3 regions of the Vibrio floridensis genome follow, and region 3 is predicted to be linked to each of the others. Evidence: riboswitches for the same ligand, from Rfam matches in the RefSeq annotation. Region 3 holds a riboswitch; each other region holds the start of a gene.
The links. Region 3 has a riboswitch for thiamine pyrophosphate ahead of thiB (thiamine ABC transporter substrate binding subunit). Riboswitches for the same ligand answer to the same signal wherever they lie in the genome.

Region 1 (10,776 bases), on a different contig from region 3:
TTAAGCGCATGCTCCCTTTGTTTAGGTAGCGTCTATTCATTGAGTAAGACACTTTAGCAGTAAGCACGCTACCCTACGTGCTCTGTACATTTGAGCGAATTTCTGTTCACATGACAGCGTTTTTATCCATTTGAGCTTGAATGAAATGTCGTTACCAGAAATCAAATTTATTGCTGCCGATATGGACGGTACCTTGTTAGACGAATCGGGCCGGTTAGACCCGATGTTTTTTGAACTTTTCCAGGCGCTTGATGAGCGAGGAATACTTTTCTCGGCCGCTTCTGGACGCCAATACTATAGTTTGCTTGAGACCTTCAAACCCATCAAAGATCAAATGATGTTTATTGCTGAAAATGGCACTTTGGTGATGCATCAAGACAAAGAACTTTACAGTTGTGTGATTGATGATCATGACATCGCTGAGATTATTCAAGCTGCGCGTTCAGTCAAAGGCGCTCATATCGTTTTGTGTGGCAAAGATTCTGCTTACGTTGAAACAGACGATTCGCGTGCTTTGCAAGAGATCAGCAAATATTACCACCGTTGTCAGTCAGTGCCCGATTTGCTCGAGGTAAAAGGACCTTTTATCAAAGTCGCTATTTGTCATTTCGATGGCTCACAAGAAAAGATTTTTCCAACAATGAATGCTGCATTTGGTCAAACGCATCAGGTGGTGATCAGCGCGAAGATTTGGCTCGACGTTATGCATGCCGAGGCGTCGAAAGGGGCGGCGATTAAGTACTTGCAACAATCGTTGGGTTTCACCTACGAGCAGACGATGAGTTTTGGTGACTATCTCAACGACGTTGAAATGCTAAAACAGAGCTACCATTCCTATGCGATGGCGAATGCTCACGAAACGGTCAAGCAAATAGCACGATTTGAAGCGCCAAGTAATCGTGAGGCTGGGGTTATGCACATCATTAAACAGCAAGTTTTAGGCTGATTTTCTCCTTACGGTGAGTTGCTATATCGAATAGCGCATTAGTCGGTGCTTTCTTAACTTGGATCAACATAAGGGGTGATTTCTCTTTGGGTTGTGTTTTTCTCTTCTACACTGATGTTGGGTTGCTACAAAAATGTTTGGAGGGAATCATGATTACGGTACATAGGGAATATCGGGTCAGCACCAAGCCAGAGCAATATGCGCACGTTGAAATCAATCCTGTTGGTCAGCTTGATGTTGAGATGATGGGAGAACAGAAACACTACGTTGCTGATTTTGAGCATTTGTCTTTCTCCAGTCATAGCCATGGTGTGGTCATCGAGTGCCAAAAGCTAAGTTCGCCTTGGAAAATGATGCTTGAGAAGGCAGACGCGCAAGAATTACGACATCTTGTTGAAGACGCTCAAGAAGAGTTTGAAATATTGATGCGAGATCTTTGACTAAGCAGTGCTGACAACTCGACATCATTGAACATTTGATATCTTCATTCAATCCTTCACCTTTTTGTGAGGGATTTTTTATATGTACTGATAAAGTTAGTATTCATTAAACAAATGGGTTGATCCTGGATGATTAATATAGGATGTTATCTTCTATTTTTGGGGTGGCGAGGTGGTTATAAAATGATATTGTCTAGATTTATTGGTATCAATAATTGATGCATATCGATTGTTTCTTGTGCTTTTTGAGCCTTATTGATAATAATAATAACGGATGATATGTGAAAGGATTCCGCTAAAGTTGGACCACTTTTTGTTGTTAGGACCTTGAGCCAACGTCAGGGAAGCGATAGGATTTGCCTGCTTTTAGCAGGAGGGGATTATGCCAAGAGTTAGTCAAGCTACGGCCAAAAAAACACGTCAAGCCATCGTTGATGCCTCATTTAAAATACTCCTGTTGGAAGGGTATGAGCATCTCACCTACAGCAGAATTGCAGAAAAAACAGGGGTGAGTCGTTCCTGCGTTAATGGCCATTTTAAGCGTAAAGAAGAATTATTAGGTGAGCTGAAGCCGAAAGCTGTTGAACAGATTGTTCAAGCACTTGAGTTCTCATCACCTGACGAGTTTTACAGCTCTTGGGTGAAGGCAGTGAACGAAGACCGTATGTTTAGAAATCTGATCCAAAATGTTGGTGAAATGATTTGCAGTGCAGAAGGGCGACAGTCGTTAATGAGCCGAATTTCAGGAGATCAAGAAGAAGTAGAGAAGGCGCTCTATATGGCGATAGGTTACGCAATCGTCCATATTAGCTGCCCGATATGCTGAGCTTTAAAGGAAAGTGTTCTTTGCAATAAATAGCCTATTATTCCTTATGTCAATATCACAAAAAAAACAGTAAATAACGGATGATAGGTTTTATTTCTTTCTTTTCCAATTCGTGTCGCTATAATGACCCCGTCTCAGTGAGTTGGTCCTCACAGACAACACTTTCTATGCTTTGGTTGTAAAACTAACTTAGCTTAAATAGCTTTTGGTCGCTTGGTTGTCCTACTTTTACCAATCGACCTTCTTTTCTCTCCCATTTTGAACACTATTCAGTTTTTGTCATTTTACTGCTTCATTATTGATCCCCATTTCTACCGTTTGCCTAATCTTGTCTCTTTGAGTTTTCGTCGGAAGCGATGATGCCCTTATCCAACAAAGTTTTCTCAATGTACTCAGGCAGTGGTAGCGAGTGGGGTAGAAGCAAGACCACCAAGCAGATAAATGCCAATGAGCCATAGAGATCGGCTGGGTGGTGCATACCCAACCACAAGCGGCTGTATGCCACAGCTATTGCCCAAGTGAGCGTCAACGTCAAAGCCAAATAGCGTTTTTGGTTAAGAAAAATACCACCAAAGAAAGCAACACAAAGGCTTGCAAATAGAGTGTGACCTGAAGGGAAAGAATAGTCAGTTTCTCCTAACCAATGTTGAAGTCGCCATTGACTCACTTCACCATCAAGGCGTTTTATGACCTCGTTTTGTTGCAGTCGGCTTAACTGATAGAAAGCACCGGGCGAATCAATCAGTTGGTGTGTGCTGATGACTTCCGTATAGGGGCGAGGTACTTCGGTCCCGAGTTTGAGAGCAGATTTACCGACAAAACTGAGTAAGAGCAATAGAACCAAAATAGGCATTTGTTTTACTACCGCAGCCCTTGTTATTGTTTTCGATAAGGCCAGTAGGGAAAAGGCGATAAGCGTAATGATGAAGCCTTTGCTGCCTGCTGAGTCGGTGAGCAGTGAAAAGAGTAATCCGTTTGCATCGGAGACATGAGAGAACAGGTCGATATGTTGTCCCAAGATAATGATCGGTACAAGGCCCAAACTCAAAACAGTCAGGGCCAGTAATCGTTGGCGTTTGGCAATCAGTAGCGTTTTCATTAAATGGCTTATGTGATGAAAAACGCTGATTATAGGCGACGGGGTCGTTCCTCTATATCAAGTTGCTGTCAAATCATGTGGATAAAAGAAAGATGAGTTTTCATAATTCAACGAACATGCATGTGCCCAGCAAAAAAGTGGTTAACAGGCCCTCTTCCTTTGCCGACAGAAAGTTCGTCAGCATGTGAAATGGCTTGCGATATATACTGTTTCGCAAGAAACACCGCTTTGTGCAGGCGATGTCCTTGGGCCAGATACGATGCGATGGCCGATGAAAGTGTGCATCCGGTGCCGTGTGTGTTGCGAGTTGCGTGTCTTTTACTGCGAATAAACTCACACACGTCAGGGGTGATCAAGAGATCACTGCTGTTTTCCCCATATTCTAAATGCCCTCCTTTGAGCAACACATTGCGACAGCCCAAACGCTTTAACTCAGAGATCCCTTCGCTCATTTCGGTTTCACTATTGGGTAAAGGTTGGCCAGTCAGTTCCACATACTCAGGTAGGTTTGGCGTGATGATATCGGCCAACGGAATGAGTTCCTGCTTGAGTGCTGATACAGCTTTAGGTTCGAGTAAGGCGTGCCCGCTGGTGGATATCATCACAGGATCAAGCACGACATTTGAAGGGCGATAGTGACGAATTTTGTCTGCGACAAGTTGAATGATTTGGCTATCTGCCAGCATACCGATTTTTACGGCTTGGACATTTAAATCTGAAAACACCGCATCAAGTTGTGCAGCAATATGTTGTTCAGGAATAGGGAATACAGCGGTGACCCCTTGAGTATTTTGAGCGGTAATAGCGGTGATCACAGAGCACGCATAACCGCCAGTCGCGGAAATGGCCTTGATATCGGCTTGAATGCCAGCTCCTCCACTGCTATCTGAGCCTGCAATGGTTAAAACGGTGGGAATGGAAGGTCGATTGAGAGAAGTCAGTATCATCTTGCATCCTATGACAAGACGTACAGGAACTGTGTTTATCACGGTTTAGATGATAGAGCATGGACGAAAACGCCCCCGCTTCACAATAGTTCCCTACGTCAGTATTAACTGAATCAGGTTCTACGGGTCTCGCGCTGCGATCTCAGCCTAATGGCTCCCCGACTATATGGGCCGAATCATAGCAGCGAACAGAGAGGATGTAACTAGAGAATCTCAGGGAGAGAAAAATCTTTATCTGTGTCGTAAGGGAAGGCAGAAAGCAAGATCGCAAAGGAACTGAGCGATGATGGGGTGGATGGTTTTTAAATGAACGTTGGATAGAGAAGTAGAGATTTGGCTCATCCCATATAACGCATCAACTCATTCACAATGTTAACTATTTCTGGTCAGAAGGTGGAATAGGACGATAAAATTCAGTGGTGATTGCTAACCCAAATGGACGTGAAATGGTTTTAAATGCGCTTAAAGCAGCATTGCTTTGTCTCTGTTTTTTTCCCTCAATCGCAGTGGCGATTCCCAGTAGCTTATTACTTGGCATGACAGAAGAGCAAAATGTCAGTGCGACCACCGCCAGTGATGCGGAGCTCTCGTTGCCCTATCAGTATAAAGACAGCTTACAACGCGACACGCCTCGCGGCGCGTTGAATGGCTTTTTGGAATCTGCGTATGCGCAAAATTATGCCAAGGCGGCGAAATATCTTGATATGCGCTATTTGCCCTCTCATTTGAATCCAAATCAAGCCGAAGAGTACGCCCGTCAGCTGCACGCGATTATTGAGCGTAACGTTTGGATTAATTTGCAGGAGATCAATGACACGCCCGCTGGTGCACAAGAGGATTTTCTCCCTGAATATCGAGACTCGTTTGGTATCATCACCATCAAGGATGCCGATATTACCTTGTTGTTGCAGCAAGTACCGAGTAAAAGCCTAGGAAAAATTTGGAAAATCTCCAATGCCACGGTGTCGATGGTACCCAAACTTTATGAAGAACTGGGTTATGGACCACTCAGCGAGTGGTTTATTGAGAACGTGCCACGTGGATATGTTTTCAAACTTAATTTGTGGGAGATCGCGTTACTGCTTTCCTATCTTGTTGCGTCATTCTTAGTGATTACCCCATTCGCTCTTTTGGTTAGTTGGTTGGTCCGGCGCAGCAAAATGAAGATGAAAGAGGATTTAGCCAATCTTTTTTCTGGCCCACTGCTTTTTTTCTTGGCGTTGGGGCTGGATCACTCATTGCTCTCCAACACGACGCTTACCGTAACGGCACGAGACTTTATTGATAACGGTTACCTGTTTTTCATTTCCAGCTTGTGGTTAGGGTGGGCGCTCATCGGTTTATTGCAGTATGCGATGCGCGAGCGTTTGATTGGCAAAGGCAATAAGCAAAGTGCCGCGATGGTGAGGCCATTTCTTACTTTCTTTCGCATTATCGTACTCGTGTTTGCTGTGCTTTCTTGGATGGAGTATCACGGTTTTAACGCAACTGCATTGTTAGCGGGGATGGGGGTTGGTGGTGTTGCGTTGGCACTGGCATCGAAGCAGTCATTGGAGAACTTCATCGGTACCATGACGCTCTACTCTGCGGCTCCCGTTAAAGTAGGTAACTTCTGCAGTTTTGGCAGTATTCGTGGCACGGTTGAAGAGATTGGCCTGCGCTGTACGCGTGTGCGAACGATTGACCGCACCGTGATCCATGTGCCCAATGCCAAGTTGGCTGAGATGGAAATTGAGAACATTTCCGAACGAGAAAAAATCCGTTTTAAAACAGACATTCGTTTGGATTACAGCACCACCACGGCACAGTTAAAAAAGATCATCGAAGAGATCAAAGCGCTGCTGGAAAATCACGAAAAAGTAGATAAAAAACCGCTGCGCGTGACCTTTAGAGGATTCGGTGCCCATGGTTTAGAGATTAACGTGTTTGCCTACATTGGCAGCAAGAGCTTACCTGTCTATCAAGTGGCGGCGCAGGAGCTTCATTTAGGCATTATGGAAATTGTTGAAAACAATGGTTCTCGTATCGTGCCTGCCACGTTTGACGCACAAGCCTTGCCGTAGGGGTTTCGTGATACAACGCCGCGAATGACCACGATGCTCAAGCACACTGTTTGAGCTTTTCGTGACTTAACTCCCCAACTCGCACAATGAAAAAGCCCTATTCTTCGCAGGACAAGTCGTCTGCAAGAGAACAGGGCTTTGTTGTTGGGATAATGGCAACGCGCAGTGCTATTTTTTCTTGGTTCTGGTGTAAAGACGAGCGGTTGATTTGGCGCTTTGTGGCTGTTTTTGCCCTAACTTAAGCACCGCTTTTTGCAACATCAAGTTATTGGGGTAGGTGATCACATGGCCATTATCGTGCTTGATCAGCACATGGAACATGCTGATATCGAGAATTTCCCCGCTTATGTCTTCATCTTTGTCCACCACTTTGATTCGATCGCCCACTTTGTAAGGGAAGACGAAAAAGATCAAAAAACTTGCGGTGACATTGCTAAGAATTGACCACTGAGCAATGAAGGCGACCCCTAAGACCGCAAAGATAGAAGAGAGGAACAGCGACACATCACCGTATCCGATTCCTGCGATCACCGAAAAAATCGAGGCGAACAGAAAGAGTAACGCGGTGTTAAACGCCCGTTGAATAAAGCTTTGCCTTGCCTTATTCACACCCTTTGAGAGGGCCAAATTGGCCACCGCACGGTTGGTGATTTTTTTGACAACCTGATACGCGGCGAGCAGCACCAGCGCCATAAGGAGTTTAAAGAGGAAGGAGTCAGAAGGAATGTACTGACTCCACTGTTCAAAATTAGTCCACTGATTCATCAAGCTGTTACTCATTGGTTTGTTGAGCGTTTTTATAACCTATTTATGCTAAAGCACCAATAAAAAAGAGTGTTCATAATAAGTGTCAATGGCTTGGTTCGTATCTATTCTTTTTTAAGAGTAAATCCACCATAAAGATCCATTCGTCGATGACGTAAGTTGGTCACTGAGCCTTCCATGTTCAGTTGCTTGAGTTTATCCAAATCTACATCGGCAAAGATGATCATTTCCGTATTTGGGCTTGCTTCTGCAATGGTGGCGTCGTGTGGGAAGAACACGTCTGAAGGTGAGAACACTGCCGATTGAGCGTATTGGATATCGACGTTATCGACCCTAGGCAGGTTGCCAACACTACCACCAATGGCGACATAACATTCATTTTCAATCGCGCGCGCTTGGGAGCAAATTCTCACACGTTGATAACCATTTTTGGTATCCGTCCAGAACGGAACAAAAATGATCTGCACGCCTTGTTCAGCCAGCATACGTCCGAGCTCTGGAAACTCACTGTCGTAACAAATCAAAATCCCAATACGTCCCGCATCGGTGTCAAACACAGAAACTTTGTCGCCGCCATCGATAACCCAATCTCGTTGTTCATGCGGGGTAATGTGGATTTTATGCTGGGACTCGACCGTGCCATCACGACGAAGCAAGTAAGAAATGTTGTAAAGCTGGCCGTTTTCTAAAACAGGCATGCTGCCTGCGATGATATTAATGTTGTAGGTCACGGCAAGTTGAGACATGGTCAGTTTGACACGCTCAGAGAACGAGGCGAGGAAGCGAATCGCTTCAACAGAGTTTTGATCTTCTGCCAATCCCATTAAAGGCGCGTTAAAGAACTCCGGAAAGAGTGCGAAATCCGCTTTGTATTTTGACAGCGAATCAATAAAAAACTCCGCCTGATCCAACAAGTCTTCCAAATCGTTCACCATGCGCATTTGCCACTGCACAATGCCGATACGAACAATCGTTTTCTCGATGTCATGAACGGAATAGACGTCTTCTTCATAAAAGAAGTTGTCCCATTCCAGTAACGTTGCGTAACCGTGTGAGCTGTCATCTTCGGGAAGATAATGGCGCATGATGCGCTTCACATCGAAATCGTTTGAGAGCTGAAATGAGAGAATTGGGTCATGAAGCTCTTTGCGTGAGACTTTTTCTATGTACTCTGCCACAGGCAGTTTTCCACCGTATGGCTTGTATCCGGGAATTCGACCACCTGCCAAGATGGCTTTGAGGTTATTGCTTCGACACAGCTCTTTTCGCGCTTCATACAGTCTTCGACCTAAACGTAGCCCGCGATAATCCGGGTGAACAAATACGTCGAGGCCATACAAGGCATCGCCATTTGATTTGTGTTGTATTACGTTGTTTTCATTGATGATATCGGTATAGACATGGGGGAGAGAGAAGCGGTTATAATCCACTTTGATGGTGAGCGCTGCCGCAATGATTTTACCGGAATCCTCTATGCAGATTTGTCCATCAGGGAATTGATGAATGAGATCCATTATGGTCATTCTTGGCCAAGCGCCGCCGACGTCGTGAAAAACCAAATCCATTAAACTGGCCACTTGATCGTAATCACTTTTTTTCAATATGCGTAATGAAAGCTTTGGGGTGGGTGTCTTCATATATCCTTATCCTGAATAACCGTTTTTTATACTCTAACATTATCGCAACGGTTTTTTCAAAGCGGGGGCTTTGGCGAATTTTTCTACGCAGTCAACTCAGTGAGTGCGCTCATTGCCTCGTGAGCTTTTCCTTTTGGTACAAAAATATGATCGTGATAATAACCAGCAATCACGTTGGCGCTAATGCCATAACTGGCTAACTTGCTGGCAAAAGCGGCGGTTAGCCCGACGGCTTCTAAGCTTGAATGGACGGTGAGGGTAATCAAACAAAAACGGCTATCGGTAGTCAACCCTGCTTGTTCGGCTTGCTGAGCTTCGAGCACCAAAGTGAGCCCTTCTTGCTCACGAAATGTGGCGATGGGGTTAAGGTGTAGATAGTCCTTAAGTGGGCCGTCGACGGTGCAAAAAACATATTCGCCCTCAATCAATTTCGGGGACATTGATTGAAGTAAGCGCTGTAAATCGGTTATGCCGGCCATGATCTTTCCTTGTATTGCGTGACGGGATATGTGTTCACGCAGCATAGGAAGCAAGAGAGAATAAGTCCATTGAATCAAACTAATGGCGGATCAGTTTAGCTAATTTGAGTGAGCATTCAAAAAAAAGATCCGCCCTTTGAGCGGATCTTTCGGCAAAACAAGCATTAAAGAAGTGCAGGAATGCCCGGTAATTGACCCACCGCCGCTAATGCGCCAACACAAACCAATACGGTTGCGAGTGGAATGCCTAAACGGTCAGTACGGTTTAAGGTTTCGCTGCGTTCACGGTTGCCAATGAGGCCGGTATTATCAAGCAGCATGGTAATTGCCCAACCGAAAACGGGGTTAACCAGCGCACAAGCAAACATACAAATCCCCGCACTTTGCGAGTTACGAGCGTTACGTACCATCTGCATGCCCGCTTCCAGTAGCGGTAGGAATACGCCCACTAACAGCGCAACGCGCAGTACCGGTTCCCACATCGCCAGATCCATCGGATACCCCAACACAGCAGCAACGATACAGAGAATACCCGTAAGCAGAGCACCTCCTGGGATGGGGCGTTTGGCAATCGCCGCAGGGATCATGTACGTTCCCCAAGAAGAGGCGAGGTTACCGCCACCAAGGCCAGCACCGATGATCTGACGAATAGAACAAACCGTCATGGTGTCGTCCACATCCATCAGTGCATCTTTGGCGGTTTTTGGGTAGTTCAGTTCTTGGAATACGCGGTGGCCAAGAAAATCGGGTGACCACATGGCAACCGCCAAAATCGCGAAAGGAATCACCGCAATGTAGTGCTCAAACTCAGGCCAGCCCAATTGCCACCCTGTCTCTTCGCCCCACCAGTAGAATGGGCTCATGTTTGGTAAGCCAGGCTCTGTGGTGAACTCAAAAGGCACGCCCATTAAGTAGGAAACCACGCCAGCAATTAACGAACACAGCGGGATCGCCAACCAGCGTTTTTCAATTTTTGCCAAATAGGCGTAGATCACGATAGTCGTAGAGATCACCACAAACGAAACGGATTCCATACCCGAAGCGATAGACCAGTTTTCAAAGCTGCTCAGTTGGCTAATCAGCCCCACCGCGCCCAAGTAGATTAGCAATCCACCGCGAACCCCTTCACCGGTTAAGCGAACCAGTTTTGAGCCGCCTTTGGTGGCGCTGAGGATCAAACCAAACATGCCAACCATGATGCCTAGAGCGAGTGGGTGTCCACCCGCTGCGGCAACAAGTGGAATCAATGGAATCATGGGCCCGTGCGTGCCGGCTAAGTTGGCTCTAGGGTTTAAAATCGCGGAAAAAAAGATAACAAACAAAAGACCTGCGATGATCAACTCATAGCGTACGTTTTCAGCAACAAATTCAGGTGAAAGGCCAAACTGGGCGGCGAAAGCGGCCACCATTGCGGTGACCATCACCACTTTACCAATAGTCGCGGCAATGGCAGGTACCCAGTCTTCGATCTCAATACCGAAGTCACGGAAAGGTAAGTGTACACGCCATTTTTTGAAAGAAAGAATATTCAGCTCATGCTCTAAGTATTCCGATCGAGTTGAAAACTCGTTCGC
Region 2 (10,776 bases), on a different contig from region 3:
CTCACCAATACCTCTAGCAGGGCATACTGAGCCAAACAAATACGCATATTCAAACTGCTGCTGTTTTACCACTCTGGGTCTTGAGCCACGCTCAGCCCAAAGTCGAGTTGTCGTGTTTTGCTGGCCAAATCTTGCTTCATCTTGAAACCAGACATCGACGTTATCAAGCCCCATGTGACCGGGGATCTTAAGGATCGTTTCAATTTTGAATTTTTTTAAAATCGTCTTGGATTTGCTGGGATTGACGAAGGTGCTTGGAGCGTGAAGTTATCCAAGGAAAGCCCATATGGTTGAGCAAGTAGTAGATCGAATCTGGGTGGTAGTGTTTGCCAAATTCATTAACGATATAAGCATGAATATCGTTACCAGTTAATCGACCGCCAGACGAATCCATCGCTCGAGCTTTTATATACTGACTTAATTGTTCTCGCTGCTCCGCGTTAAGAAATGCAGGGCGACCCGTTCTTGGTTTCTCTTGCAGTCCTTCAAGCCCTTCTTCAAGGAAGGTTTGTACCCATTTATTCACACTGGTTCTGCTTACCTTAAGGAACTTAGCAATTTGGGTTCGAGAGTGACCCTCTTTAAAATGGGCCAATGCGAGCAATCGCATCTTCATTTGAATAGATTTTTGTTGGCTAGCAAGTTTTGTGAAATCAATGTTATTGAGACTGTCCATAGCGTCATTTATCACGAAGAAGTAACAGTCTCAATTAGATCATATTTTTAGTTAGGTTGGTATTAGTACTTATTCTAGGCCTCAGCAGAGATGTTGGGGATCTTTTTGTTTGTACTCATACAACTTAGCTCTTGTGAGGCTAACCACCCAAGTTCCATTTGGTTACATCTGGAACTAGACAGCCTTAACCCTCACCCAACTGCGTTAAATCTAGGCTGTAATCTAATACATTTGCGTTTTGACTCATCTGTCAGCATATCAACTAGTCTTTAGCATTACTTTGATAGATTGTTGAGAATGATTATTAATATTTAGTTACACTTAGGCAATCAATCAAATCAGTAGGCCACATATGGATATTTCTCGCCGCCGCTTTCTTCAAACTTCATTGGCGTTTTCCGCATTAACGCTTCTCCCTGCGTGTTCACTTTCGCGTAGAACATCGCTTCATCATGGGCGGTTTGTCTATGAGATGACTGCAGAACCGGCTACTGCTGAGGTGGTGCCTGGTTTTGCTACGGATGTGCTCGCCTTTAATGGTGCTATCCCTGCCCCTACGATTCGTTGTCGACAAGGAGAAGAAGTGATCATTCACTTCACCAACAAACTCAACGAGCCAACGACAATCCATTGGCATGGTTTGCGTGTACCTATTGAGATGGATGGTGTTCCCTTTTTGAGTCAAAAACCCGTTATGCCAGGGGAGAGCTTTACCTATCGCTTTACTCCACCTGACGCAGGGACATTTTGGTATCACCCGCATATGAACAGTGTCAAGCAGCTAGGTATGGGGCTAGTTGGGTTAATCATTGTTGATGAAGCAGAGCCAGTTTCTTTTGATGAAGACCATGCTCTAATGCTTAAGCATTGGCATCTCAATGAGAAAGGTGAGTGGAAATCGTTATTGGCCCCACGCTTAAGTGCCCGTATGGGAACTCCCGGTGAGTGGGGAACTGTGAATGGCGCCCATGAGCCCACCTATCCGTTGAAAGCGAATGCGATGACGAGACTTAGAATCGCAAATGTGGATAATACCATCACTTATCCTATCGCTATTGAAGGTGCGGACGCATGGGTTATAGCAATAGATGGAAACCCAATAAAAACCCCTTATAAGCTCTCTGAGCACAAGATTGGGCCTGGCATGAGGGTTGATCTCGGGTTAATTGCCCCAGCCGTTGGAGAGCGTTTCTATGTGCGACAAATGAAAGGGAAGTTACCGTTTCCTCTTTGTGCATTCGAATCGGTTGAATCGGACCTATTAAACCAGAATATACTGCCAACATTGCCGCTCAACCCTATTGCGCCGTTAGATTTAGATACGGCTGAACAAATTGATTTTGTCTTCGAGTGGGAAGGTGCTGTTACTCCGATGGATAAATCTGGCCAAGCTCTGCCAACTTTTTGGTTGGTGAATAAACGCGCTTGGGAGGGGATGAGCCAAGATTCAATTCCAGCACCTTTAGCGACGTTAGAACGAGGGCGGACCTACATATTTAATCTTAAGAACGTGACGCAATACCATCACCCCATTCATTTGCATGGGCACACATTTACCGTATTGGAATTAAATGGCCAGATGCTCGCAGAACCGTTTCATACGGATACTGTTTTGCTAGGCAAGAATGGCAGTGCCAAAGCGGCGTTTGTTGCGGACAACCCCGGTCGCTGGATGTATCACTGCCACGTAATTGAACATATGAAAACCGGATTAATGGGATATATTGAAGTAAAGTGACTCCTGTAACTTTTTAAATCTTGGCGATTTACAGATACATTGTCTAAATGAAATTATTGTTTTTTGTACTCGATCTCTGTGTGGATGTGGCTACAATGTGGCCATTAGATTTGTGAGGTTGCTATGAGTCAATTTGCGATATTGGGTTTCATCGCTTTGGGCGGCGCATTTGGCGCTTGTTCTCGTTACTTAGTGTCAGAGCTCTGTGTTGTGCTGTTAGGCAGAGGTTTTCCTTATGGCACGTTAACCGTAAACGTGGTCGGTTCTTTTATTATGGGTCTCTTAATTGCCGCCTTTGAGAGTGAGTTGTTGGCGACAGAGCCATGGCGACAAATAATCGGTTTGGGCTTTTTGGGTGCACTAACAACGTTCTCGACATTCTCGATGGATAACGTATTGCTGATGCAGCAAGGCGCATTTTTCAAAATGGGCTTAAACGTAGTGTTAAACGTGACCTTGAGTATCACTGCTGCTTGGGTTGGCTTCCAATTACTTAAATCGTGAAGCAATGAGCGAAATTGAGTCAAATTTTAAACAGGTCGGCTTGGTTTAACCAAGCCGATTTCATATAATCGCTTCACTTGTCGGAGTGCCTTAGGGCTGAGACCGTTTATTCGGGATCCGTTGAACCTGATCAGGTTAGAACCTGCGAAGGGAACAAGAGAAGATACTTGTACCAGTGCGAACTGGTGTCTTATCAAAGCTTGAATCCACAAATTGAAACTCTAAATTGTGTGTTCAACGCCTCTTGTCACAACTTTCCGCCAAGCATTTTTGTCCAAAACCTTTTTATCCAGCATAACAAGAAAGGAAAAATGCTATGTCGAATCGCAAGCAAGCGAGACTGGAAGCTAAACAATTCATCGATACACTTTCTGTACAGCCGTATCCCAATTCCACCAAAGTGTATGTCGAGGGCTCTCGCTCAGACATTAGAGTGCCAATGCGCGAAATCTCCTTGGCAGACAGCTTAGTTGGCGGGACCAAAGAGGCACCGATCTTTCAGCCAAATGAAGCGGTAAGAGTGTATGACACCTCGGGGGTCTACACGGACCCGACTCATCAAATCGACCTCTATAATGGCCTTCCTAAGTTAAGAGAAGAGTGGATTACAGAGCGTGCCGATACCGAAGTGCTTGATGATGTCAGCTCAGTCTACACGAAAGAGCGTTTAGAAGATGAAACGCTGGACGAGTTGAGATATGGCAATCTGCCTCGCATCCGTCGCGCCAAAACTGGGCATTGTGTCACTCAGTTGCATTATGCGCGTAAGGGAATCATCACCCCGGAGATGGAATACATCGCTTTGCGCGAGAATATGGGGCGCGCCAAATATCAAGATGAAGTTTTGACTCAGCAGCACGCAGGGCAAAGCTTTGGTGCGAATCTACCTAAGGAAATTACCCCAGAATTTGTGCGTCGTGAAGTCGCGGAAGGTCGCGCGATCATTCCTTCCAACATTAATCACCCAGAATCCGAGCCGATGATCATCGGCCGCAACTTCCTTGTGAAAGTTAACGCCAACATTGGTAACTCATCGGTGACCTCGTCGATTGAAGAAGAAGTGGAGAAGTTGGTGTGGTCGACTCGTTGGGGCGGTGATACGGTGATGGATCTGTCGACGGGGAGAAACATTCATGAAACTCGCGAATGGATTCTACGCAACAGCCCAGTACCGATTGGAACCGTGCCTATGTATCAGGCACTAGAGAAGGTCAATGGCGTTGCTGAGAACCTAACGTGGGAAGTGATGCGTGATACGTTGATCGAGCAGGCTGAGCAGGGGGTGGATTACTTCACGATTCACGCAGGTTTGCTGCTGCGCTATATCCCAATGACGGCGAAACGCGTGACGGGCATTGTCTCGCGTGGCGGTTCGATCATCGCTAAGTGGTGTTTGGCACATCATCAAGAGAGTTTCCTCTATACCCATTTCCGCGAGATTTGTGAGATTTGTGCGAAGTACGATGTGGCGCTCTCATTAGGTGATGGTTTGCGTCCTGGCTCGATTGCCGATGCCAATGATGAAGCGCAGTTTGCTGAGCTTAGAACATTGGGTGAACTGACCAAAATCGCGTGGGAGTACGATGTCCAAGTGATTATTGAAGGTCCTGGGCATGTACCGATGCACATGATTAAAGAGAACATGGATGAGCAGCTCAAACATTGTCATGAGGCACCATTCTATACCTTGGGTCCACTGACCACCGACATTGCCCCTGGCTATGACCACATTACTTCTGGGATTGGTGCAGCCATGATCGGTTGGTATGGCTGTGCCATGCTTTGCTACGTAACGCCAAAAGAACACTTAGGTCTACCCAATAAAGAAGACGTGAAAACTGGCTTGATAACCTACAAACTGGCTGCACACGCGGCGGATTTAGCTAAAGGGCATCCGGGTGCACAAGTTCGTGACAATGCCTTGTCAAAAGCACGCTTTGAGTTCCGCTGGCAAGATCAGTTCAACCTCTCTCTTGACCCCGATACGGCGCGTGCATTCCACGATGAAACCTTACCTCAGGAATCAGGCAAGGTGGCACACTTTTGTTCGATGTGTGGTCCAAAATTCTGCTCGATGAAGATTTCGCAAGAGGTTCGTGAGTACGCTAAAGGACAACAAGGTGAGGCAGGACAGGCGATAGAAGTGAAGCTGTTGGATGACCCATTGGAAGGAATGAAGCAAAAGTCCGCGGAATTCAAAGCGTCGGGTTCGGAGTTGTACCATCCTGCAGTGAGTCACGAAGAAGTGGCAGAGGGTTAAGTATGAGACTGCTGATTCCTTCTGCCATTATTGAGCTGACGGGAGAAATTCAGCAGTGTTTGTTCTTGGCAAAGCAGCAAGGTTTTGCCATTGACTATATTGAGTTGGGCGTTAGCCCAACTCGTACACTGCAACTGATTTCTTCAGCCAAAACAGTCGTATTCGAGACGGATCTTATCCATAACGATAGTCGTCATCTCGGAGCGCATGACTTTGCGCTTCACTACCATCATTCGCTTGCTCTCACAGAGGTATCCACCTATTTGCGCTCAGAGTGCAATGCCAAGACGCTGTTGATCAATTTGCAAGGGGTGCAAGGTGAGGCGTTTGATGTTTGGCGACATCCTTTAGCCGATGAAACTCGCGCACTACGATTTTTATCACGCCAAAACCACTCTCAAAACGAGAGCGTAGAATCGATTTATCGGCATTTGGCGTGGGTGGTCACACTCAGTGCACTTGATTTCCCAATCGAAGATTGCCTTACTTTGGCGCGTGCGATGTTGAATGTTTCACGTGAAACATGGGTGTCGGATTTTGCTTTGTTTCCTACCCCAGTGTTGCATTTGGATGAGTTCGACATCTTACCAAGCCACAATCTTAAAGGGTTAACAAAAGCGTTTCCGCGGGTTATCGCTCAACAGTTAGGGCTCTATCCGGTGGTTGATGATGTCAGTTGGATTGAGAAGTTATTGCCTTTGGGGATTAAAACGGTCCAATTGCGGATTAAAGATCCAAACCAAGTCGATTTGGAGCAACAGATTGTGCGTGCGATCCAGCTAGGTCGTGACTATGGCGCGCAAGTCTATATCAACGACTACTGGCAGTTAGCGATTCTGCATCAAGCCTATGGCGTACATCTAGGGCAGGAAGATTTGCAGGTGGCTGATTTAGCCGCCCTGACGAATGCAGGCATCGCGTTAGGGTTATCTACGCATGGTTATTATGAGCTGTTACGCATTGTTCAACTCCAGCCAAGTTACATCGCATTGGGGCACATTTTCCCGACCACCACAAAACAAATGCCTTCATTACCGCAAGGGCTGGTGAGATTAAAACTCTATCAGCAATTGATTGATACCATACCTTATGATGAGTCCATCACCGGCGTTCCCACGGTAGCCATTGGTGGTATTGATCAAAGCAATGCGGCGACGGTATGGCAATGTGGTGTCTCTTCATTAGCGGTAGTGAGAGCGATTACCTTGGCGAAAGATGTGAAAGCGGTAATAGAGTACTTCAAGCAAGTCATGACACCTAACACAACACAGGTGCATTTAGACTCAGCATCGACTCATACTCTTGAGCCAACAAGTGAGGCCAATCATGTTGGATGATCGGCTCTTTACTCGTTATCAAAGACAAATTGCATTAACGGAAATCGGTGAGTTGGGGCAAGCCAACTTACTTCAAGCACATGTGTTGGTCGTCGGTTGCGGTGGTCTGGGTAACGCAGCGGCGCTTTATTTGGCTGCTGCGGGCGTCGGCCATTTAGTGTTGGTGGATGATGATGTGGTTGAAGAGAGTAATTTGCAGCGTCAAATTGCCTTTCGTCAGCAACATCTCGCCAGCCCCAAAGTGGATGCACTCGCAGAGCAGTTGAAGCAGCTCAATGCAGAATTGCGCGTTCGCACCATTAGCCAACGTTTGGATGAGCAACGTCTCAACTTGGAAGTGATGTTGGCGGACATTGTGCTCGATTGTACGGACAACTTTCCATCGCGCCAACTGATCAACCAAGCCTGCCTGAATCAACGTACCCCATTAGTGTCGGCCTCGGCAATTGGCTGGAAAGGGCAATTCATTGCGTTTGATTTTAGTTCATACCACTCAATCCAATCCCAGCAAGATACCTCGTCGGCAACGAGTTCAGCAAACGCTCCGTGCTACCACTGCCTTTTTCCATTTGCAGAAAATGCCACGCAGACCAAGTGCAGTGATGCTGGGGTGATTGGCCCTGTCGTGGGGCTAATGGGAAATTATCAGGCAATCGCAACGATTCAAAAGCTGGCAACGGGCGCGTTTCAAACCACTTGCCATCAGTTGCATCTGTTTGATGGGCTCAAGTTAAGTTGGCAGCAATTGGCGGTAGTGAAAGATCCAAGTTGCCGCGTTTGTCAGATTCAGAAACAGGAATCAAGCAATGAACACTATAGCAATTAGCATCAACGGCGAAAGCTACGAGGTGCCAACCAATGCGACGTTGGCATCCATTATTGAGCAACTTTCACTACCTAACTTGGGTTGTGTGTTTGCAATCAATAATCAAGTTGTCCCACACAGCGAATGGCAAACCAAAACGCTCAGTCGTGGTGATGCTATCTCACTATTTCAGGCGATTGCTGGAGGATAAGCACATGCTCAAAATCGCAGACAAACAATTTCATTCTCGCTTGTTCACGGGCACCGGTAAATTTGCCAACAGCCAATTGATGTCACAAGCCATCGAACAATCAGGTTCACAGCTTGCCACTATGGCGCTGAAAAGGGTGGATATCCACAATCAGCAAGATGACATCTTGTCACCACTGTTGTCAGCGGGTGTTAATTTGCTACCTAATACCTCTGGTGCCAAAAACGCCAAAGACGCCATTTTTGCCGCGCATTTAGCGCGTGAAGCATTGGGCACTAATTGGCTGAAGTTGGAAATTCATCCCGATCCGAAATACCTGATGCCTGATCCGATTGAAACTTTGGCGGCAGCAGAGCAGCTAGTCAAAGATGGCTTTGTGGTGTTGCCTTATTGCCATGCAGACCCTGTGTTGTGTAAGCGATTGGAAGAAGTAGGTTGCGCTGCTGTCATGCCCTTGGGGGCGCCAATTGGCTCAAACAAAGGCTTGGTTTCGCAAGACTTCTTACAAATCATTATCGACCAAGCGAAGGTTCCTGTTGTGGTGGATGCGGGGATTGGCGCACCGTCTCATGCTGCCTATGCGATGGAACTGGGTGCTGATGCGGTGCTGGTGAATACCGCGATCGCCGCTGCACGTGATCCCATCGCCATGGCCCGTGCATTCAAATTGGCGGTTGAGGCAGGGCGTTTGGCGTATGAGTCGGGGCTTGCTGGCAAAGTGTCGCATGCGGTGGCATCCAGCCCATTGACCTCTTTTCTCGATGAGTGCCTTTCTTAGCAAAAGAAAGGGCCGTCTGTTGACCGGAGCAACACCATGAGTTTCGTCGAACATTTTAATCAGCTCAATTGGGACGATATTCGATTATCGATCTACGCTAAAACCGCGCTCGATGTCGAGCGAGCGCTGAGTAAAAACAAACTCGATTTAGAAGACTTTAAAGCGCTGATTTCGCCAGCCGCGGAGCACTATCTAGAAGCGATGGCGCAGCGTTCCTATGCGTTAACCCGTAAACGTTTTGGTAATACGTTATCGCTCTATATACCACTGTATCTTTCCAATCTCTGTGCCAATGCGTGTACGTATTGTGGCTTCTCGATGGAGAATCGCCTAAAGCGCCGCACACTCACGGTGCAAGAAATCGATGCAGAAATGGCGGCGATTAAGGCAATGAAGTTTGACAGCGTTTTGCTGGTGACGGGTGAGCATGAAGGCAAGGTTGGTATGAATTATTTCCGCCAAGTGCTGCCGCAAATCAAACGCGCTTTTAACTATCTAGCGATGGAAGTGCAGCCGCTTAGCCAAGAGCATTATCAAGAGTTGAAGCTTTTGGGTTTGGACGCTGTGATGGTTTATCAGGAAACGTATCACCCTGCGACTTACGCACAACATCACTTGCGTGGCAACAAAACCAATTTCAACTATCGTCTCGAAACGCCTGACCGTTTGGCGCGAGCGGGGATCGATAAAATTGGCATTGGTGCACTGATCGGCTTGGAGGAGTGGCGTACGGACTGCTTCTACGTTGCTGCGCATCTGGACTATTTGGAGCGTACCTATTGGCAGACACGCTATTCAATTTCATTTCCTCGCTTGCGTCCTTGCGCAGGGGCGTTGCAGCCCAAATCTGTGATGAGTGATAAACAGCTGGTTCAACTGATTTGCGCCTATCGTTTGTTTAATCCAGAAGTCGAGTTGTCGTTGTCTACACGCGAGTCGGCGCTGTTTCGTGATAACGTTCTACCACTGGGTATCACGTCGATGTCAGCGGCATCGAAAACTCAGCCGGGCGGTTATGCAATGCCTGATGTTGAACTCGAGCAGTTTGAGATCAGTGATGAAAGGAGCGCGGCAGAAGTGGAGCAGATGATTCGTAGTAAAGGGTTCGATCCCGTATGGCGCGATTGGCATGCCGCCTATTCTGGGGCTCGGTTCTCTTAACCAAAACAGCTAATCTTATCTTAGGCAATACAGTCGTTATCGAGCGAGTCTGAGCGCGGTTCGATAATGTCAGCAAAGAGCGAAAGTGGCATGTGGATGTGTTTCACGTGAAACAAAAAGGTTAAGGCATTTTGCCTTAACCCTTTTTCTATTGTTTGCAAATGGCAGTGTCTATTGCTTATCAGTGGCTGAGTGGTAGCGTCGCTTCACGTAGCCAAACTTGTGCGTCACCTTCAACCAATGGGCTAATGTCATCCCACACTTTTTGGTGGTAGTCATTTAGCCAAGCGAGTTCAGGACGCGTGAGCATATCGACATTGATGTTACGTTTGTCGATTGGGCAGCGAGTCAGAGATTCAAAGGTCAAGATAGGGAAGTCACCTTGGGTTTGCTTCTCAACCACCAGTTCCAAGTTTTCGATACGAATACCAAACGCATCCGCGCGGTAGTAACCCGGTTCGTTAGAGAGCACCATCCCTTCGACAAGGGGTACGTCGATTTGACGTTTTGAAATGCTGGCTGGTCCTTCATGCACGCTCAGGAAGTGGCCCACACCGTGACCAGTACCATGATCATAGTCGTAGCCTTCCGCCCAAAGGTGTTGACGAGCCAGGGTATCAATTTGATAGCCACGAGTGCCTTTCGGGAAACGAGCACGAGCCACACCAATATGGCCTTTCAGAGCCAAAGTAAACTGTTTGATCATTTCTGCTGAAGGTTGGCCGATGGCAACCGTACGAGTGATGTCGGTGGTGCCATCTAGATATTGGCCGCCAGAGTCAACTAAGTAGAGCGTATCCATGCTGAGTTGGCCTGGTTGAGGCTGGTTTTGATGATTGTAGTGACACATCGCAGCGTTGCTTCCGGCTGCCGAAATGGTATCGAAACTCAAATCCTTCAGAGTGGGATCTTCGCGGCGAATGGCTTCCAGTTTGTCGGCCAAAGTTGCTTCATCGTGCAAAATACCTTGTGCCACTTGTGCGTCAAGCCAACTTAGGAATTTGACCATCGCAGCACCATCGCGCAGGTGACATGCTTTCATGCCAGAAATTTCAACCGCATTTTTGGCGGCTTTCGGCATCAAACAAGGATCTGCACCCGGGACAACGACGGCGCCTGCGTTTTGCAGAACCAGTTTACACCATGCGTTACTGGTGCCGGCATCGAGCAGAACTTTTTTGCCCGTCAAGCTTTCAAGGCGAGCTTGCAGCGTCTCAGGATGGAAAACGTGCACCCCTTGGCCAACATGAGCATCAAACCCTTCAGGTAAGCGATCAGGATCGAGGAAGAACTCCACTTGGCCATC
Region 3 (10,776 bases):
GCTAAATCAAATCATTGACAGCTATGACATGGGCTTAGTGATTGTGGATGTGAACTTCCAGTCGGCTCGTCCGCCTGAGCAAGTAAAAGATGCGTTTGATGATGCGATTGCAGCGCGCGAGGATGAAGAGCGTTTTATTCGTGAAGCGGAAGCGTACAAAAACGAAATTCTGCCAAAAGCAACGGGTCGTGCTGAGCGTCTGAAGAAAGAAGCTCAAGGTTACAGCGAACGCACTATCAACGAAGCGTTGGGTCAAGTGGCTCAGTTTGAAAAATTGCTGCCTGAATACCAAGCTGCGCCGAAAGTTACTCGTGATCGTCTCTACCTAGATACGATGGAAGAGGTGTATTCAAGTACTTCTAAGGTACTGATCGACTCAGAATCAAGTGGCAACCTTTTGTATTTGCCGATTGATAAGTTGGCGGGGCAAGGTACTCAAACCGATACCAAGCGTAAAGCGAAATCTTCTTCAACTTACGATCAGATCCAATTGGAATCAGAGTCAACAAGTGATGATGCTCAAAACTCGCAGTCTCGTTCAACAGGTTCACGTCAAGGGAGATACTAAGAATGCGTAAGTTAATGATCCCTGTACTGGTTCTTGTACTGGCAGCACTACTGATGTCGCTGTTTGTCATCCCAGAAGGTGAACGTGGTATTGTGGTGCGTTTTGGTCGAGTACTCAAAGATACCAATGACGTTACCCGAGTTTACGAACCGGGTTTGCATTTCAAAATGCCGTTGTTTGATCGCGTGAGAACGTTAGATGCACGTATTCAGACAATGGACGGACGTTCAGACCGTTTCGTGACGTCAGAGAAAAAAGACGTCATCATCGATTCGTATGTGAAATGGCGTATTGAGGATTTCGGTCGTTACTATCTAGCAACGGGGGGTGGTAACACGCTAACCGCTGAAGCGTTACTTGAGCGTAAAGTGACCGACGTTTTGCGTGCAGAAATCGGTGCTCGTGAGATCAAACAGATTGTTTCTGGTCCACGTAACGGTGATGTGTTGCCAGAAAGCGTGACCAGCGCAGAAGTGAGTACTGAAGCGGCTCGCCAAGCTCTGGAGATCGATGGTGAACGTGACCTGATCATGTCGAATGTATTGAAGGATACGCGTGAAAGTGCCATGAAAGACTTGGGTGTTCGCGTGGTGGACTTCCGTATGAAGAAAATCAATCTTCCGGATGAAATCAGTGAGTCTATCTACCGTCGTATGCGCGCAGAGCGTGAGTCAGTGGCGCGTAAGCACCGTTCTCAAGGCCGTGAGAAAGCGGAAGTTATCCGTGCACAAGCGGAGTTAGAAGTGGCGACGATTCTGGCTGAAGCAGACAAAACAGCGCGTGTAACACGCGGTGAAGCAGATGCAAAAGCAGCGAAGATCTACTCGGACTCTTACAACAAAGATCCTGAATTCTTTAGTTTTATGCGCTCTCTAAAAGCCTATGAGAAGTCATTTGGATCTAAGAGCGATATTCTGGTACTGGATCCTAAGAGTGAGTTCTTCCAATACATGAATAACGCAAAAGGTGCTGAAAAGTAATTGAGTGGTGAAAGCTAAGCAATAGCTTGAGTGCGCAGTAACTCAGCAGCGCTAGACGACTAAACGTTGAAAGCGATATCGATGCCAGTCAGACTTTCTGACTGGCATTTTTTCTTTGGTTTTCTAGTGCTTAGAATGCAACTTCCTCAAGTAGTAATAGAACCATACCTTCTGCCGAATGGCATCGCTAATCATGGTGCGTGATCTCTATCCGTGTGTGTTTGAGCTATTGAAGTTGACCGACTTGGTCTTTTGAGGCGTATACTGAAATAGGCTTGTGTTGTCTTGGTCGATGAAGCGACGGCCTACGAGGGAAATATCCCAATAAGGAGACAGATCATGAAAGCAATATTTTCGACCGCAATTCTTATTTTGCTGGTTGGCTGCGTTCAAACCCCATTACCTCAGTCGGAGCAAGTATCAGATTGGCACCGCTTTGGCGAAGAAACTGCGTTGGATGGTAAGTTAGCTTTGAGTGAGGCTCGTTTACTCAAGTTGGCACAACCACGTGAGCTTTCCACTTCTTTGCTGACGTCATATCAAATGGGCTATCAAGAAGGTAAACAGCAGTACTGCCAACAGAATGCGTATTTGTTGGGAGTGATTGGTAAGCCTTACTACGGCATTTGTGATGATGTTGACCCTTTCTTCAAGCAAGACTACGTCTCTGGTCAAATGTCGACGGCTGGGGGTTTGTAAGAACAAAAAAGCGGTGATGATCAAAAAGAGCTGTGTTCACACAGCTCTTTTGTCTTTCAATGGGCAAGGATTATTTGTTCTGTGCACGTTGGTAAGAATCTAAGATCTCTTTACGCGCTGCTTCCACGTCTTCCCAGCCATCCACTTTGACCCACTTACCCGATTCAAGCTCTTTGTAGCGCTCAAAGAAGTGGGTGATCTGCGCTTTCAACAATTCAGGAAGATCGTTGACATCTTGGATGTGATCATACTCTTTGGACAGTTTTGAGTGAGGTACCGCGACGACTTTGGCATCTTCACCGGATTCATCCGTCATTTTAAGCACGCCCACCGGGCGACAACGGATAACCGAACCTGGCATCAATGGGTAAGGTGTTGGGACCAACACATCGACTGGGTCGCCATCCAGCGAAAGGGTATGGTTAACGTAGCCATAGTTGCATGGGTAGAACATCGGCGCTGACATAAAGCGATCAACGAACACCGCGCCAGACTCTTTGTCCACTTCGTATTTGATCGGATCTGCGTTGGCTGGGATCTCAATAACCACATACAGATCATCAGGCAGTGATTTGCCCGCCGGGACGTTATTTAAACTCATGAGTGATTTCCTTTTCTTTAGTTTTTGGGCTGAACGGTGATAATTTAGCCGCAAACAGGCAGAGCTGTAAACCGAGTGCGTTGGGCTTTCCAAAGTGGCTAACAAAAAGCGCCTGCTGTTGCAGGCGCTTTGTCTCATTCTTTAGGCTTCGTCACGGTGAATTTCTAAAAACTCTTCAACTTTTTTCACCATATTGGTGGAGCCGACGAAGAAAGGCACGCGTTGATGTAATTCCGTTGGTTTGATATCGAGGATACGTTTTATGCCATCTGAGGCCAACCCGCCTGCTTGTTCAATCAAAAAGGCCATCGGGTTGCATTCATACAGCAAACGCAGCTTACCCTGAGGGTGGCTTTGTGTGCTTGGGTAAAGATAGATACCGCCTTTGAGTAGATTGCGATGGAAATCAGCGACTAAAGAACCAATGTAGCGTGAGGTGTAAGGACGGCCATCTTCTGGCACATTTTCCTGACAATACTTAATGTATTTCTTCACGCCCATAGGGAAGCGAATGTAGTTGCCTTCGTTAATCGAGTAGATCTTGCCATCTTTCGGGATCATCATGTTTTCGTGCGACAGACAGAAGGTGCCGAGTGATGGATCGTAGGTGAAACCATTCACGCCATTGCCCGTGGTGTACACCAACATGGTGGAAGAGCCGTAAATGATGTAACCCGCAGCGACTTGTTTGTGTCCTGGTTGCAAGAAGTCTTCTTGAGTAGGAGGGGTGCCAATAGGAGAAACTCGACGGTAGATAGAGAAAATGGTGCCGACAGAAACGTTAACGTCGATGTTCGATGACCCATCAAGAGGGTCCATCAACACCACGTATTTGGCGTTTTTGTTTAGTTCTTTGTTAAAAGCGACCGCTTCATCTTCTTCTTCACTCGCTACGCCACACACTTGGTCGCGTGCTTCGAGTGCCGATTTAAACTTCTCATTGGCGTAGACATCCAACTTTTGTTGGACTTCACCTTGTATATTCTCTGCTCCCGCAGCACCAGTAATATCAACTAAGCCAGCTTTGTTGATTTCACGGTTAACGATTTTGGCCGCCAAGCGAATCGACGACAAAAGGGAAGAGAGATCACCGCTAGCGTGGGGGAAGTCCGCTTGTTTCTCAACAATGAACTCGCCAAGGGTGCGCATTCCAGACATGTTATTTCCTTAAACTTCGCTGAATAATGTTGGGGGAATTTGAGCGGCATCTCTTGATGGATGTGACGAAGGTTATCGTTTGCGCTCGAAGTAAGTGTAAGGTTTAGATCTTATTAATGGTAATGAAGTAACCGACGCAGATCTCAATTTGTTTGTCGAGTGCAACGGGTTGATTACATCCTTGGGTTCGATAAACCTAAGCGCTAATACGTGTAAATAATGGTCAGAAAAGCGTGAAAACTGGGCGAGTTGTGGCAGAAGCCAAACAAAGCCGCTCGCTTTTCTTATGGTTATCATGATAATGAGACGGTAGAAATTATTCAGATGGCAGGACTCAATTGATGCATATTCATATCTTGGGAATTTGCGGCACTTTTATGGGTGGCGCGGCAATTTTGGCTCGACAGTTAGGCCACAAAGTGACCGGTTCTGACGCGAACGTTTACCCACCGATGAGCACCTTGCTTGAATCTCAAGGTATTGAAATTATTGAAGGCTTTGACCCTTCGCAACTCAATCCTGCGCCAGATCTTGTGGTGATTGGTAATGCCATGAGCCGAGGCAACCCATGTGTGGAATATGTGTTGAATCACAACCTGCGTTATACCTCTGGGCCGCAGTGGCTGCAGGAGTTTTTGTTGCATGACCGCTGGGTATTGGCGGTATCGGGCACACATGGCAAAACCACTACCTCGAGCATGCTGGCGTGGATTTTGGAAGATTGTGGTTACCAGCCGGGATTTCTTGTTGGTGGCGTGCTCGGTAACTTCGGTGTCTCCGCGCGTTTAGGCGAAAGCATGTTTTTTGTGGTCGAAGCCGACGAATATGACAGTGCTTTTTTCGACAAGCGATCTAAGTTTGTGCATTACCATCCTCGCACCTTGATCATGAATAACCTAGAGTTTGATCATGCGGACATCTTTGATGATCTTGAAGCGATCAAGCGACAATTCCACCACTTAGTGCGTACTGTTCCTGGTAATGGCCGTATTTTGGCGCCCAAGCAAGACGTCGCATTAGCGGATGTGTTGTCACGAGGCTGCTGGAGTGACCAGGAGTTTTCTGGTCAGGACGGCGAGTGGCAAGCGGTCAAACTCAGCAAAGATGGTTCACACTTTGAAGTGTGGCTGCAGGGTGAGCAAGTAGGCACGGTGCAATGGGACCTAGTCGGCGATCATAATGTCGATAATGCGTTGATGGCGATTGCAGCGGCGCGTCATGTGGGTGTGACGCCAGATCTGGCTTGTGAGGCACTAGGGCGCTTTATTAATACCAAGCGTCGCCTAGAGCTGAAAGGGGAAATCAATGGCGTGGCGGTGTATGACGATTTTGCCCATCATCCAACCGCGATTGAACTGACTCTCGCAGGTTTACGTAATAAGGTGGGTGATAAGAAAATCATCGCGGTACTGGAGCCACGCTCAGCCACCATGAAACGTGGCGTGCACAAAGAGACTTTGGCAGCTTCACTCAAGCAGGCGGATGAAGTGTTCCTTTACCAGCCAGAGTCAATTGCTTGGTCGGTGCAGGACGTTGCGGCGCAATGTCAGCAACCGGCATTCACCAGTGATAACATTGACCAATTTGTGGCGAACATTGCGCAGCGCGCCGAGGCGGGAACGCAAATTTTGGTCATGAGCAATGGCGGTTTTGAAGGCATTCACGGCAAATTACTGACCGCTTTAGAGAATTCAACGCGCTAGAAAATACATACATTAGATGAGCATGAGAAACCAAGAAAAATCGATCACGTTAGCCTTTACGGGCGCTTCTGGCGCGCCTTATGGGCTACGTTTATTACAGCAACTACTGGCGGCAGATTACCGTGTCTACCTGCTGATCTCTTCTGCGGCAAGAGTGGTATTGGCAACCGAGCATGGTCTCAAACTGCCAGCCAATCCTGACGCAGCGCAGCAAGCGCTGGTGGCCCATTTGGCTTGTGATGCCGACAAGCTGGTGGTGTGTGGTAAAGACGATTGGTTCTCGCCAGTGGCTTCTGGCTCGGCCGCCCCTAAGCAGATGGTGGTTTGCCCTTGCTCGGCAGGGAGTGTGGCGGCGATTGCTCATGGTATGTCGGACAATTTAATTGAGCGTGCTGCGGATGTGGTAATGAAAGAGCGTGGCCAATTGATTTTGGTGGTGCGTGAAACGCCCTTTTCGACCTTGCATCTTGAAAACATGCACAAGCTTTCGCAGCTCGGTGTCACCATCATGCCCGCCGCGCCCGGTTTCTATCATCAACCGCAGTCGATAGACGATCTGATTGATTTTATGGTCGCGCGTATCTTAGATCATCTCGGCATTGAACAGGTTTTGGTGCCGCGTTGGGGATACGATCATCGTAATGACGGTGACTCTGTATAGCCAAGAGAGGTCATTCCGATTACAATCCGAACCACTCATCGGGGAGCTTATCTGTGTGCATCACAGAGGCTGAGATTAGGCCAGTGCCTAGGACCCGTAAACCTGAACCAGATAATGCTGGCGTAGGAATTGAGTCGGGATTAATTAGCAAGGACGATTAACACCTACCTCAAGCCTGTGCCGCTCAACTCATGCCAAATGGAGAGCGAGCAGTGAAACACACTCTAAACCTGATAGCCCTAGCGTCAATCACGTCAATGATGGGCATCTCTTCTTCTGCACTTGCGGCGGACAAAACCTTAACCATTTACACCTACGATTCTTTTGCCTCCGATTGGGGCCCCGGCCCGACAGTCGAAAAAGCATTTGAAGCTCAGTGCGGCTGCGATGTGAATTTTGTCGCGCTGGACGATGGGGTGTCAATTCTCAACCGCTTACGTTTAGAAGGCAGCAATACCAAAGCGGATATTGTTTTAGGTTTGGATAACAATTTGATGGCAGAAGCCAAAACCACAGGTTTGCTGGCGCCACATCAAGTGAACACCCAAGCGCTGTCATTGCCAAATGGTTGGGCTGACGACACGTTTATTCCTTATGACTACGGTTACTTTGCGTTTGTTTACAACAAAGGCAAACTGACGAATCCACCCAAAAGCTTAAAAGAGCTGGTGGAATCACGCGACGATCTGAAAGTCATCTACCAAGACCCTCGCACTTCAACGCCCGGTCAAGGTTTGATGCTGTGGATGAAGTCGGTGTATGGCGATGACGTGACGGGCGCATGGCAGCAACTGGCGAAGAAAACCGTGACGGTCACGAAAGGTTGGTCGGAAGCGTATTCGATGTTCCTCAAAGGCGAATCGGACATGGTGCTCTCTTACACCACCTCACCTGCGTACCACCTGATTGCCGAAAATGATGCGCAATATGCCGCGGCGGGTTTTAGTGAAGGGCACTACATGCAAGTGGAAGTCGCCGCAAAAGTGAAAAGTAGCCAGAACTCAGCGCTGGCTGATCAGTTTATGAGTTTCATTTTGAGCGATGAGTTCCAAGGTGCGATGCCTACGGGCAACTGGATGTATCCGGTAACGAATGTTGTTTTGCCTGAAGGTTATAGCAGTTTGACGGTGCCTGAGAAAGCATTGAGTTTCACTGCGGAAGAGGTGGCGAAGCAGCGTAAAGCTTGGATTCGCGAATGGCAAAGCGCGTTGACGTTTTAAGGCGTCGCATTGAATTCGGTTCCTAAATTGGGCATTGGGGTCGCGATGATCATCGCGACCTTTGTTGTTTCTGCTCTCTCGGTGCTCTTGTTGGCGACGCCGACGCTGGATCTCACGGCGGTATGGCAAGATCCTTATTACCGCCATGTTACGCAATTTAGTTTTCTTCAAGCGACGCTGTCGATGCTGCTGAGTGTCGGTTTGGCGCTTCCTGTCGCACACGCCTTGTCTCGGCGACATTTTGTTGGCCGCTCGCTATTGCTCAAATTGTTTGCGTCAACTTTAGTGCTGCCAGTATTGGTAGGCGTGTTTGGCTTGTTGGCCATTTATGGGAACAGTGGTTGGTTGGCGAGTGTATTGGCGAGCTTTGACGCCAAATTGCCCTTTTCGATCTACGGATTGAGCGGCATTTTGCTCGCGCACGTGTTTTTCAATTTGCCGTATGCAGCGCGATTGCTGCTGCAAACCTTAGAGTCGATTCCGGCAGAGCAGCACAAATTGGCGGCTCATCTTGGTATGAACAGCTGGCAGAAGTTTCGTTGGGTCGAATGGCCGCGATTGCGCCAGCAACTGCCACATGTGTGTGGCTTAGTGTTCATGCTTTGCTTCACCAGCTTTGCCACGGTCATGGCCCTCGGTGGCGGCCCAAAATCGACCACCATCGAACTGGCTATCTACCAAGCGATAAAATTTGATTTTGACTTACAAGCTGGAGCGCTACTGGCGATCTGGCAAATGCTATTGTGTAGCTTGCTGGTGTTGGCGTTGCAGCGATTGACTAAACCGCTGCCTGTCTCGGTTGGTAGCCACACCCGTTTCGTTCAATTAACCCCAGCTTCTAAGCGTCATTTGATGTGGGATTATGCGTGGATAGCACTGGCGACACTGCTGGTGGTTCCGCCGCTACTGTTTGTGGTGGCCAGCGGGATAAACAGCAAGCTCCCCGACGTGATCAGTGATGGTCGATTTTGGTCCGCTCTGGGGGCCTCGTTACGTGTGGCGTTTGGCGCCGCCACGTTAGCCGTGGGCGCGGCGATTGCTATTTTGCTCACCAGTCGTGCATGGCGGTTGCGTGGTCTACGATACCCCGCAGACGGCATTGAGATGGTGGGCACCATCATCTTAGTGACGCCAGGTTTGGTGGTGAGTACGGGGCTGTTTTTATTGCTGCGCAGTTTTGCAGATGTGTTCAGTTTGGCGCTGTTGATCGTCATCATCGTCAACAGTTTGATGGCATTACCGTACGCCATTAAAACGCTCGCTCAGCCGATGTTGCATTGCGAGCAGCAGTACCAATACTTGGCTGCCACACTGGGCTTAAGCGGGTGGAATCGTTTTAAAATCGTTGAGTGGCGCGCACTGCGTAAACCTTTCGCCAATGCGTTTGCGCTCTGTTTTATGTTTTCCATAGGTGATTTGAGCGCAATTGCCTTATTTGGTAGCCAAGATTTTCGTACCCTACCGCTCTATCTGTACCAGTTACTCGGCAGTTATCAAATGGAGGCGGCAGCGGTGGTGTCACTCACGTTATTGCTGCTGAGTGTCGGCTGTTTTGCCCTGAGTGAGTCCTTACTCAGCACCAAATCGAATCAACATCAGGAGAAGGCGCCATGCTAACGCTGCAACAGGTGCATTATTACTATCATCAAGATCTGTTTGCTTTTGATTTAGAGGTAGAAGCAGGCAGTATTGTGGCGTTGATGGGGCCAAGTGGGGCCGGAAAGTCAACCTTGCTGGCACTGCTGGCGGGGTTCATTGCGCCTCAGTCGGGCCAAATGGCATTGGATGGGCGCTTGCTCAATACGCTTTCTCCTGCGCAGCGTCCTTTCTCGATGTTGTTTCAAGAACACAATTTGTTTGCTCATCTCACGGTGCGCGACAACATTGCGTTGGGATTGCATCCCGGTTTGAAACTGACGTCGCAGCAACAAAAGCAAGTGGAGCAAGCGGCAAAGCAGGTTGGCATTGAAGCCTATTTAGATCGGCTGCCTGAACAGCTCTCTGGTGGTCAGCGACAGCGAGTGGCCCTTGCACGTTGTTTTGTCCAGCCCAACCCAATTTGGTTACTGGATGAGCCGTTTTCCGCACTTGATCCAGTCTTGCGTGAAGAAATGCTCTCGCTCGTCAAACTGCTGGCGCAAGAGCGCGCCATTACGGTCTTGATGGTGACACATCATTTAAGTGATGCACGTGCCATTGCTAGCCACTTTGCCTACATAGACAAGGGCACCATTGCCGCGCATGGACCCATTGCGAGCCTCAATGAAAAGCACAGCCACCCAGAGTTGGTAGAGTTTTTCCAAGCCGCAGTATGATAGATAAAAGGCGGCATGTGGTGCGGAGATAAAAAAGGTTGGCAGTGCGCCAACCTTTTTTCATATCCTCAACAGCGTCGCTGTTACGGTTTTAACTCGTTTTCGATCGAGTCTGACACCGCATCATCATTAAGCTCTTTTAAGATTTGAAAGATTTCACGATACGACTTTGGTGGTTTGTTCGCCTGTCTCTCTTTTGTCGCCATACGAGCTAACTGGCGCAAACGCTGGCGATCTGCTTTAGGGTAAAGGGCAACCACATCATCAATTGCACTGTCACCTTGTTCAACAATACGCTCACGCAGCGTTTCTAACTTATGCAGCACGGCGGTGCTTTGTGAGTGCTTGTTACGGATTTTGTCCAGCGCCGCTTGAATTGGTTCTGGATCTTCTTGGCGCATCACTTTACCAATGTATTGCAACTGGCGACGACGTGCTTCGTTTTTAAAACGCTGCGCATCTTTGATTGCATCAAGTAACTCTTCGCTGATTGGGAACTTAGCCAGCACCGAAGGTTTGAGTTCCACTAACTCTTCACCCAACTTCTGTAGCGCGTCCATATCACGCTTCATCTCAGACTTACTAACTAAGATGAACTCTTCTTCCGGTTCCCATGGCGCTTTTTGGTTTTTACGGGCCATCTTTTCTGCCTATATCACTTTCTCAAAATAAGATTAGCCCTATTTTAACAAGAATCGTGGGGAGAAAGCGAAATTCTTGTTATTCTTATGCCATTACAAATCAAAGATGATTGAGATATGGATGTAAAACAGCAAGTTGCTCAGCAAAGAGTTGAGCTCGAAGCCGCGGTTGCCAAAGCGCTCGCGCTGGCAGCGCAACATAGCGATGGTGCTGAAGTTGCGATCAACAA

Region 1: it holds a riboswitch for thiamine pyrophosphate, as region 3 does, so the genes downstream of both, thiD (bifunctional hydroxymethylpyrimidine kinase/phosphomethylpyrimidine kinase) here and thiB (thiamine ABC transporter substrate binding subunit) in region 3, are expected to answer to the same signal.
Region 2: it holds a riboswitch for thiamine pyrophosphate, as region 3 does, so the genes downstream of both, thiC (phosphomethylpyrimidine synthase ThiC) here and thiB (thiamine ABC transporter substrate binding subunit) in region 3, are expected to answer to the same signal.

What each region holds. Positions count from the first base shown of each region.
Region 1 covers NZ_JAKGCY010000010.1:96,710-107,485, reverse strand. The annotation lists gene LZU85_RS15075 (hydrolase) at 1-29, shown strand, start outside; gene LZU85_RS15070 (Cof-type HAD-IIB family hydrolase) at 146-946, shown strand; gene LZU85_RS15065 (hypothetical protein) at 1,096-1,386, shown strand; gene LZU85_RS15060 (TetR/AcrR family transcriptional regulator) at 1,769-2,212, shown strand; gene LZU85_RS15055 (phosphatase PAP2 family protein) at 2,535-3,311, opposite strand; gene thiD (bifunctional hydroxymethylpyrimidine kinase/phosphomethylpyrimidine kinase) at 3,419-4,258, opposite strand; TPP riboswitch at 4,332-4,429, opposite strand; gene LZU85_RS15045 (mechanosensitive ion channel family protein) at 4,705-6,321, shown strand; gene LZU85_RS15040 (mechanosensitive ion channel family protein) at 6,490-7,086, opposite strand; gene LZU85_RS15035 (bifunctional GNAT family N-acetyltransferase/carbon-nitrogen hydrolase family protein) at 7,191-8,723, opposite strand; gene LZU85_RS15030 (ACT domain-containing protein) at 8,807-9,202, opposite strand; gene LZU85_RS15025 (DUF3360 family protein) at 9,367-10,776, opposite strand, start outside.
Region 2 covers NZ_JAKGCY010000019.1:24,024-34,799, reverse strand. The annotation lists one part of gene LZU85_RS19120 (IS630 family transposase) at 1-216, opposite strand, end outside; one part of gene LZU85_RS19120 (IS630 family transposase) at 218-676, opposite strand; gene LZU85_RS19115 (multicopper oxidase family protein) at 1,029-2,414, shown strand; gene crcB (fluoride efflux transporter CrcB) at 2,538-2,918, shown strand; TPP riboswitch at 2,990-3,088, shown strand; gene thiC (phosphomethylpyrimidine synthase ThiC) at 3,235-5,178, shown strand; gene LZU85_RS19100 (thiamine phosphate synthase) at 5,181-6,515, shown strand; gene LZU85_RS19095 (HesA/MoeB/ThiF family protein) at 6,505-7,341, shown strand; gene thiS (sulfur carrier protein ThiS) at 7,322-7,531, shown strand; gene LZU85_RS19085 (thiazole synthase) at 7,536-8,309, shown strand; gene thiH (2-iminoacetate synthase ThiH) at 8,346-9,470, shown strand; gene LZU85_RS19075 (aminopeptidase P family protein) at 9,652-10,776, opposite strand, start outside.
Region 3 covers NZ_JAKGCY010000015.1:69,822-80,597, reverse strand. The annotation lists gene hflK (FtsH protease activity modulator HflK) at 1-568, shown strand, start outside; gene hflC (protease modulator HflC) at 571-1,548, shown strand; gene LZU85_RS17805 (DUF2799 domain-containing protein) at 1,888-2,247, shown strand; gene ppa (inorganic diphosphatase) at 2,318-2,848, opposite strand; gene fbp (class 1 fructose-bisphosphatase) at 2,990-4,006, opposite strand; gene mpl (UDP-N-acetylmuramate:L-alanyl-gamma-D-glutamyl-meso-diaminopimelate ligase) at 4,348-5,709, shown strand; gene LZU85_RS17785 (flavin prenyltransferase UbiX) at 5,726-6,370, shown strand; TPP riboswitch at 6,400-6,516, shown strand; gene thiB (thiamine ABC transporter substrate binding subunit) at 6,583-7,590, shown strand; gene thiP (thiamine/thiamine pyrophosphate ABC transporter permease ThiP) at 7,600-9,207, shown strand; gene thiQ (thiamine ABC transporter ATP-binding protein) at 9,201-9,905, shown strand; gene yjgA (ribosome biogenesis factor YjgA) at 9,989-10,546, opposite strand; gene pmbA (metalloprotease PmbA) at 10,664-10,776, shown strand, end outside.